Regions from separate parts of the Luteibacter aegosomatissinici genome, predicted to be linked through region 1. Evidence: predicted binding sites of a transcription regulator. Region 1 holds the regulator's gene; the other holds the start of a gene.
The links. The regulator HrcA, encoded in region 1, represses chaperone genes, less so after heat shock. The targets are predictions, from matches to a motif close to TTNGCACTCNNNNNNNNNGAGTGCNAA.
Positions count from the first base shown of each region.

Region 1 (4,212 bases):
CCACCCTGGATGGCGGCGCCGACGGCGACGGCTTCATCCGGGTTGACGTCCTTGCGCGCTTCCTTGCCGAAGAAGTCCTTAACGGCTTCCTGGACCTTGGGCATACGGGTCTGGCCACCGACGAGGATGACCTCGTTGATATCCGAAACGCGCAGGCCGGCATCGTTCAGCGCGGTGCGGCACGGCTCGATGGTGCCCTTCACCAGGTCTTCCACCAGCGACTCCAGCTTGGCGCGGGTCAGCTTGATGTTCAGATGCTTCGGGCCCGAGGCATCGGCGGTGACGTACGGGAGGTTCACGTCGGTCTGGTGGGCCGACGAAAGCTCGATCTTGGCGCGCTCAGCGGCATCCTTCAGGCGCTGCAGGGCGAGCTGATCCTGGCGCAGGTCGATGCCCTGCTCCTTCTTGAACTCTTCCACGAGGTAATCGATGACGCGGTTATCGAAATCTTCGCCGCCGAGGAAGGTGTTGCCGTTGGTGGCCAGCACTTCGAACTGCTTCTCGCCATCGACGTTGGCGATTTCGATGATCGAGACGTCGAACGTACCGCCACCCAGGTCGTACACGGCGATCTTGCGGTCGGCCGTGCCGGTCTTGTCGAGGCCATAAGCCAGGGCAGCCGCGGTCGGCTCGTTGATGATGCGCTTGACGTCGAGGCCGGCGATCTTGCCGGCATCCTTGGTGGCCTGGCGCTGGCTGTCGTTGAAGTACGCCGGCACGGTGATGACCGCTTCGGTAACCGACTCGCCAAGGAAATCCTCGGCGGTCTTCTTCATCTTCATCAGCACCTTCGAGGAGATTTCCTGCGGTGCCATCTTCTTGCCATCAGCGGTCTGCACCCAGGCGTCGCCGTTATCGTGCGCGACGATGCCGTACGGGACCAGCTTGATGTCCTTCTGGACTTCCGCATCCGTGAACTTGCGGCCGATGAGGCGCTTCACGGCGTAGAAGGTGTTCTTGGCGTTGGTGACAGCCTGGCGCTTGGCCGGCGCACCCACGAGGACTTCGTTGTCCTTGGTGAACGCGACGATGGACGGCGTGGTGCGATCGCCTTCGGCGTTCTCGATGACGCGTGCCGTGGTGCCCTCCATCACAGCAACGCAGCTGTTGGTGGTACCGAGGTCGATGCCGATGATCTTGGCCATAAAAGTTGCTCCGAATTTCAATGCGGCCCCCGCGGCCGCGACTGGTTTGGAAATGGGGTACGTGCCCCATCGATTCAATATGTGGTGAGACTCCCTGGCGTGCCGCAAACGGCGCTGCGCAGGGCTTTGTTCAGTTGTCCTTGACGACCGCGACGAGCGCCGGGCGCAGCAGGCGATCGTTCAACACAAACCCCTTCTGGACTACCGCGACCACCGTGTTCGGCGCGTGCTCGGTGGAATCGACCGCGCTGATGGCCTGGTGGTGCTCCGGGTTGAACGGCTGGTGCAGCGGATCGACCAGGACCAGCCCGTTCGACGAGGTGACCTTTTCCAGCTGCTTCAGCGTCAGCTCGAGGCCTTCGCGCAGGGTCTTCGCATCGGCGTTTTCGTTGGCGAGGCCCAGGGCCACGCTGTCGTACACCGGCAGCAGGTCGCCCAGCAGCTTCTCGTTCGCAAAGCGGCGGGCCTGCTCCAGGTCTCGCTGCAGGCGGCGGCGCTGGTTTTCGATCTCCGCCCGCTCGCGCAGCACGGTCTCGCGCGCGCTGGCCAGTTCGGCCTCGACAACCGCCAGCTTGGCGGCCAGGGCGTCGAAATCGGCGTTGACGTTGCTCTCGCCGTCCTGTGCCGGATCCGTCGCGTGGGGATCGTGGTTCTGCATGTTTACTCCAAATGTAAGCCTGCGGCCCCCGTGAAGGGGCCGGACATTCGCGGGGATTACTAAACCCGCCTCCCGAGGCGGTTTATGAGGTCGCCACGGCGCGATTCAAGGCGTCGCTGAGCAATCCGGCCGTGGCCTGCACCACCGGGATGACCCGCTCATATGCCATACGCGTCGGTCCAATAACTCCGATCGCGCCGAGCATGCGCCCAGGGGTCCCATAGGTGGCCGTGACGATGCTGCAGCCATCCAGGGCCGAAAAGCCCGATTCCTCGCCGATGAAGAGCCGAACGCCGGGCGCCTTGACGCAGTTTTCCATCAGCTGCAGCAGCTCACGCTTTTGCTGGAATGCATCAAACAGGTCGCGCAGGCGGTCGATATCAGCCAATTCGGAATAGCCCATCAGGTTGGTCTGGCCGCTCACCAGCACGTCGTCGGTATCTTCATCGCCGAACGAGGCCGTGGCCAGTTCCACGGCGCTGGCCAGCAGGCGGTTCAACTCACCGCCGGCCTCGCGCAGTTCCGCGGCCAGGTGGGCGCGGATATCGGCCAGGCGGAACCCGGCAAAATGGGCATTGAGGTAATTGGCAGCCTGCTCCAGTTCGCGGCCATCAATGGGCCGGGAAAGCTGCACGACCCGGTTCTGCACCTGGTTATCCGAGAAAACGAGGATAACCAGCACCCTGGCATCGGGCAGGTTCACGAAATCGATGTGGCGCAGGGGGAAATCGCCCTGGCGCGGCACGGTGACCACGCCGGCGAAGTGGGTCATCGCCGAAAGCAGGTGGGACACATTGCCCAGCAGGTCACGCGTGGTGGTCTGGTGGCCCGGCAGGCCGCCCTGCAGGCGCGCCATGTCGTCACGCGGCAGCGGCTTCAGCTCGAGCAGGCTATCGACGAACAGGCGCAGGCCACGCGGTGTAGGAATACGCCCCGCCGAGGTGTGGGGCGAAGCGACCAGGCCGGCCTCTTCCAGGTCCGCCATGATGTTACGGATGGTGGCTGGGCTTACTTCCAGGCCAGAGGACTTCGCCAGGGTACGTGAGCCGACGGGCTCGCCGTCTGACAGGTACTGTGAGATCAGGGTACGCAACAGCCGCCGCGCGCGCGCATCGATATCTTGGCCAGAGAACGGGTTCATGCGCGTGGTGGGCTAAAGGGTCCGGTAACAGGCGCTATCAATAAGGTCTGCGCGCCCGGCTTGCAAGTCTCGGTTCCTGCGACGCGCCTGCCGCTACAATCGGCGTGATTCCATTCGCCACTTTCGGTGCCCATGCTCACCTCGCTCTACGTCCGCCAGTTTGCCGTCGTTGAAGAAGCCGAGGTGGCCTTTGGCCCCGGGCTCACCGTGGTCAGCGGCGAAACCGGCGCGGGCAAGTCCCTGCTGGTGGATGCCTTGATGCTCCTGGCCGGTGCCCGCGCCGATAGCGGCATGGTGCGCGCCGGCAGCGACCGCGCCGAACTGGCCGCCGAGTTCGACCTAGCCGGCCTGCCGGAAGCCCTGGGGTGGCTGCGCCAGGAGGAGCTGGACGATGGCGAGACCTGCCAGCTGCGCCGCGTGATCCGCACCGAGGGCAGCTCCAAGGGCTGGATCAACGGCCGCCCGGCCAGCCTGGCGCAGATGTCCGCGCTGGCCGCCCTCATTGTCGAGATCCACGGCCAGCACGAACACCAGGCCCTGCTCTCGCGCCAGCACCAGATGGCCCTGCTCGATGCCTTCGCCGGCAACGAGGAGGCCCAGGCGCGTGTGCGCGAGCTGGCGAAGGCCTGGCGGGATGCCGTGGCGAAGATTCGAACACTGTCAGGCGGCGATGATCGCGAACACCAGATCGAACTGCTCGCCCACGAGCTGGAAGAGCTGGATCGCTGGGCCCTGGCCCCCGCCGCGCTCGAGGAGCTCGAAGCCCAGCACCGCCGCCTCGCCAACGCCGGCCGCCTGGCCGAAGGCGCCAACGGCGTGGTGGAACTGCTGGATGGCGAAAGCGAATTCGCCATTGGCCGCGCCCTGCTCCGCGCCCATGCTGAACTCTCCCGCCTGGCCGAACTGGACGCCACGCTGGCACCCACGCTGGAACTGCTCGACAGCGCGCAGATCCAGGTCGGCGAAGCCGTGGATGGCCTGGGCCGTTACGCGCAGGACGTAGAGCTCGACCCCGAGCGCCTGGCCGAGGTGGATACCCACCTCACTCATCTACACGACCTGTCGCGCCGCTATCGCCTGCCGATCGAGGAGCTGACGGCGAAGGCCGAGGAACTGCGTGAGCGCCTTGCCGAACTGGAAGGTGCCGGCGATGCCCTTGAGCGCCTTGGCCGAGAGCGCGACCGCCTGCGTTCGGATTACGACACCGCAGCCGCGGCGCTCTCGAAGGCTCGCGCAGACGCGGCCGCCCGCCTCGGGTCATCCGTGGC
Region 1 covers NZ_CP095742.1:3,146,486-3,150,697, forward strand. Annotated here, with positions in the region: gene dnaK (molecular chaperone DnaK) at 1-1,145, opposite strand, end outside; gene grpE (nucleotide exchange factor GrpE) at 1,276-1,803, opposite strand; gene hrcA (heat-inducible transcriptional repressor HrcA) at 1,886-2,944, opposite strand; gene recN (DNA repair protein RecN) at 3,077-4,212, shown strand, end outside.

Region 2 (4,212 bases), 2.5 Mb from region 1:
CCACGGCCAGTACGCCGGTGAAGAAATCGCCGGTGGGGCCCGAGCGCGACGCCAGGCCGCTACCCACGTTACCCAGGGAGCCACCCACCTCGAACACGCCCGACATGGAAAGGCCGATCGCGAGCATGACGTAGACGAGCGCGCCGACGATCACGGGCTGCTGGAACTGGGCACCCCACTGCAGGCCGTGCCCGGCCGCACGGATACCGACCACGACAAGGCCCAGCAGCGTGAACGCCAACATGACGCCCGCCGTGTACCAAAGGGCATGCTTACGGGCGGCCGCGGGGCTTTCACCGCTTTCCAGCACCGTGATCGCCTTCAGCGACAGCACCGGCAGCACGCAGGGCATCAGGTTGAGGATGAGGCCGCCCAGCAGGGCCAGGCCGATCGCGGCGATAAAGCCGACCTTCGCTTCGCCACCGGGCATCAAGTCGGCGGGTGGCGGCGTGGGGGCGACCTCGGCGGGCGTCGCGGTGGCCGGGGCCGATTCGGCGGTGTTGCTCACGGTGACAGCGCCCGAGGCGAGGTCCGCGCTCAAGTGACGGGTCATGACCGGGTAGCAAATGCCATTCTCCAGGCAGCCCTGGTAGGCGATGTCCAGCTCCACCTTCTTCGACGCATCCGCGCCCGTCAGTGGCACCGGCACTTCCACCTGGTCGAAATACACGATGGTGTCGCCGAAGTGCTCGTCGTGGTGGGCGATGCCGCTGGGCCAGTCCGGCTCGCCTGCGCTTACGCCCGCTGGCGAGGTGACCTTGATCTCGGTCTTGTCGCGGTAGAGGTAGTAATCCTTGGGCATCGTCCAGCGCAGGAGCAGGCTCTTGCCGTCCTTCGCAAGGGCTTCGAAGCGGAACGCCTGGTCGGCCGGGAGCGCTTGCGCGTCGGTACCCGGGGTGGCCGCCGGGGAGCCGAGCAGCGCGGCGCCGTTGCCCTTTGCCGCTGGCGCCGCAGGGCCCGTGTCGCCGGGAATCGTCGATGGGCCGCCGATGGTGAGCTTCAGGTGCTCGGTGTTCGGCGGGTAGCAGATCTTCGGCTCCACCTCGTGGCAGCCCTGGTACTGCACATCGAGGGCCAGTGTCTTGTTCGCCGCATCGGCCAGGGTGTAAGGCAGCGTGGCCTCGATGTCCCCGTGGTAGATCTCGACGTCACCCAGGTACTCGTCGTGCTTCTTGATGCCATCGGGCAGGGCCGGCTCGCCGAGCTTCACCGTGGCGGGATCAGCCGCCTTGATCTTGATCCGGCCACGGTACAGGTAGTAGTCCGGGGCGATGCGCCAGTGCAGCTTCACCACACCCGGCTGGCTGGCATCGGTGGTGAGATGGAAGGCCTGGGTGACCGGCAGCAGGTTGTCATCATCCTGCGCCAGGGCGGGCAGGGCGAACAGGCTGAGGCTGGCCAGGGCGGCCAGGCTCCGGATCAGGCGGGCGAACGACGGCATGGTGTCTCCATGGATCGGATCGGTGCGGCGACGAACCGCAAGGGCGTCGATGATTATGACCGGGTGAGTGCGGATTAGCTTGCAGCGGCGTTGCCGCAGGGCCGAACTGGCTTTTTTTGAACCCGGAGACCTTGAACCGTTTCGTAGCGCCGCCATGTCTCGGCCATCCAAAGCTCTTCCGATTGAGGGCGTGCTTTGGCTAGAATTCTGGCACTCACCCTGGCCAAGTGCTAACGGGGTGGCCATTTTCTTATTCATATCAACCACCTGCTTGGAGTTACCATGAGCAAGCTGCGCCCGTTGCACGATCGCGTCATCGTCAAGCGTCTGGAAGAGGAGCGCGTCTCCGCCGGCGGTATCGTCATTCCGGATAGCGCCACCGAAAAGCCCACCCGCGGCAAGGTCATCGCCGCCGGTAACGGCCGCATCCAGGAAGACGGCAAGGTCCGTCCGATGTCGGTGAAGGAAGGTGACACCGTCCTGTTCGGCAAGTACGCCGGCCAGGAAATCAAGATCGACGGCGAAGAGCTGGTCTTCCTGAAGGAAGACGACATCGTGGCGGTTATCGAAGGGTAAAGCGTGACGCGTCAGTAGTTAGCTGCCGACGCTCCGTTTTCGCACCCCGCCCCTGCTTCCGCTTATCTATTTACTCTTTACCTAAGGATTTTTCCCATGGCATCGAAAGAAGTTCGCTTCGGCGAAGACGTCCGCGCCCGCATGCTGAAGGGTGTGAACACCCTCGCCAATGCCGTCAAGGTCACCCTGGGCCCGAAGGGCCGCAACGTCGTGCTCGAGAAGAGCTTCGGCACCCCGACCGTCACGAAGGACGGTGTCTCGGTCGCCAAGGAAATCGAACTGGCTGACAAGTACGAGAACATCGGCGCCCAGATCGTGAAGGAAGCCGCCTCGAAGACCTCCGACGTGGCCGGTGACGGCACCACGACGGCCACCGTCCTCGCCCAGGCGTTCATCCAGGAAGGCCTCAAGGCCGTCGCCGCCGGCATCAACCCGATGGACCTCAAGCGCGGTATCGACCAGGCCGTCGTGGCCGCCGTCGGCGAGCTGAAGTCGCTGTCGAAGCCCACCGCTGACGACAAGGCCATTGCCCAGGTCGGCACCATCTCGGCCAACTCCGATGCCAACATCGGCGACATCATCGCTACCGCGATGAAGAAGGTCGGCAAGGAAGGCGTGATCACGGTCGAAGAAGGCTCGGGCCTCGAGAACGAACTCGACGTCGTCGAAGGCATGCAGTTCGATCGCGGCTACCTGTCGCCGTACTTCATCAACAACCAGCAGTCGCAGCAGGTTGAACTGGACGACCCGTTCATCCTCATCCACGACAAGAAGATCTCGAACGTCCGCGAACTCCTCCCGGCGCTCGAAGCCGTCGCGAAGGCCGGCAAGCCGCTGCTGATCGTGGCTGAAGAAGTGGAAGGCGAAGCCCTCGCTACCCTCGTCGTCAACACCATCCGTGGCATCGTCAAGGTCGCCGCCGTCAAGGCGCCGGGCTTCGGTGATCGCCGCAAGGCCATCCTGGAAGATATCGCCACGCTGACCAACGGCGTCGTCATCTCCGAGGAAGTGGGCCTGCAGCTCGACAAGGCCACGATCAACGATCTGGGCCGCGCCAAGCGCGTCGTCATCACCAAGGAAAACACCACGATCATCGATGGTGCCGGCGAAGGCGAGAAGATCCAGGCCCGCATCGGCCAGATCAAGGCGCAGATCGAAGAGACCTCGTCGGATTACGACCGTGAGAAGCTGCAGGAGCGCGTGGCCAAGCTGGCCGGCGGCGTTGCTGTCATCAAGGTCGGTGCCGCTACCGAAGTCGAAATGAAGGAAAAGAAGGCCCGCGTCGAAGACGCCCTGCACGCCACGCGCGCAGCCGTCGAAGAAGGCGTGGTCCCGGGCGGCGGCGTCGCCCTGATCCGTGCGCTCAAGGCCCTCGAAGGCCTGAAGGGTGCCAACCAGGACCAGGACCTCGGCATCGCCATCACCCGTCGCACGCTGGAAGCCCCGCTGCGCGCCATCGTCACGAACGCCGGCGAAGAAGCCTCGGTCGTGGTGAACAAGGTGAAGGAAGGCAACGGTAACTTCGGTTACAACGCTGCCAATGGTGAGTTCGGTGACATGATCGCCTTCGGCATCCTGGATCCGACCAAGGTCACCCGTTCGGCCCTGCAGTTCGCTGCCTCGGTCGCCGGTTCGATCATCACCACCGAAGCCGCCGTGACCGAAGTGCCGAAGAAGGACGACGGCGCTGGCCACGGTGCCCCGGGTGGCATGGGCGGCATGGGTGGCATGGACTTCTAAGTCCTGGTTTACCTGTTCGCTTTACGAAAAAAGCCCCGCGAAAGCGGGGCTTTTTTTGTTGACCGCAGGCATCCGCGGGAGCGCACCTGCGCGATCGGCCTCAGTAAGAAATCGTCGCCGATGTCGCCGTCGTGCTAAGCCCGTAATTGCACTGCGGGTCGATGCCGGACGTATCGCTCCCCTGCCACGGCGGGTTCGAAACCCGCGTATTGTTGCGGTCGTACACCTGGATATTGCGGAAGGTGATGGGTCCGCCGGGATACTCTCCGCAGGTCGATACGTTGTAGACCTCCAGGACCCCTCCGAAGACCCACGTGAGGTCGGCGTACGGGTTCGTCGTCAGCGAGCTGGTCTGGCCGGTCGTCGTATTCCGCGAATCGATCTTCCAGGTCGAACACGCCTGCCCAGCGGCGCAGGTCGAATAGGTGTCGCCCACAACGACATCGCCTGCTTTC
Region 2 covers NZ_CP095742.1:618,915-623,126, forward strand. Annotated here, with positions in the region: gene L2Y97_RS02760 (protein-disulfide reductase DsbD family protein) at 1-1,441, opposite strand, end outside; gene groES (co-chaperone GroES) at 1,724-2,017, shown strand; gene groL (chaperonin GroEL) at 2,114-3,757, shown strand; gene L2Y97_RS02775 (hypothetical protein) at 3,858-4,212, opposite strand, start outside.
Region 2: a site for HrcA is predicted at 1,649-1,675, ahead of groES (co-chaperone GroES). Genes of this name have one in related genera too.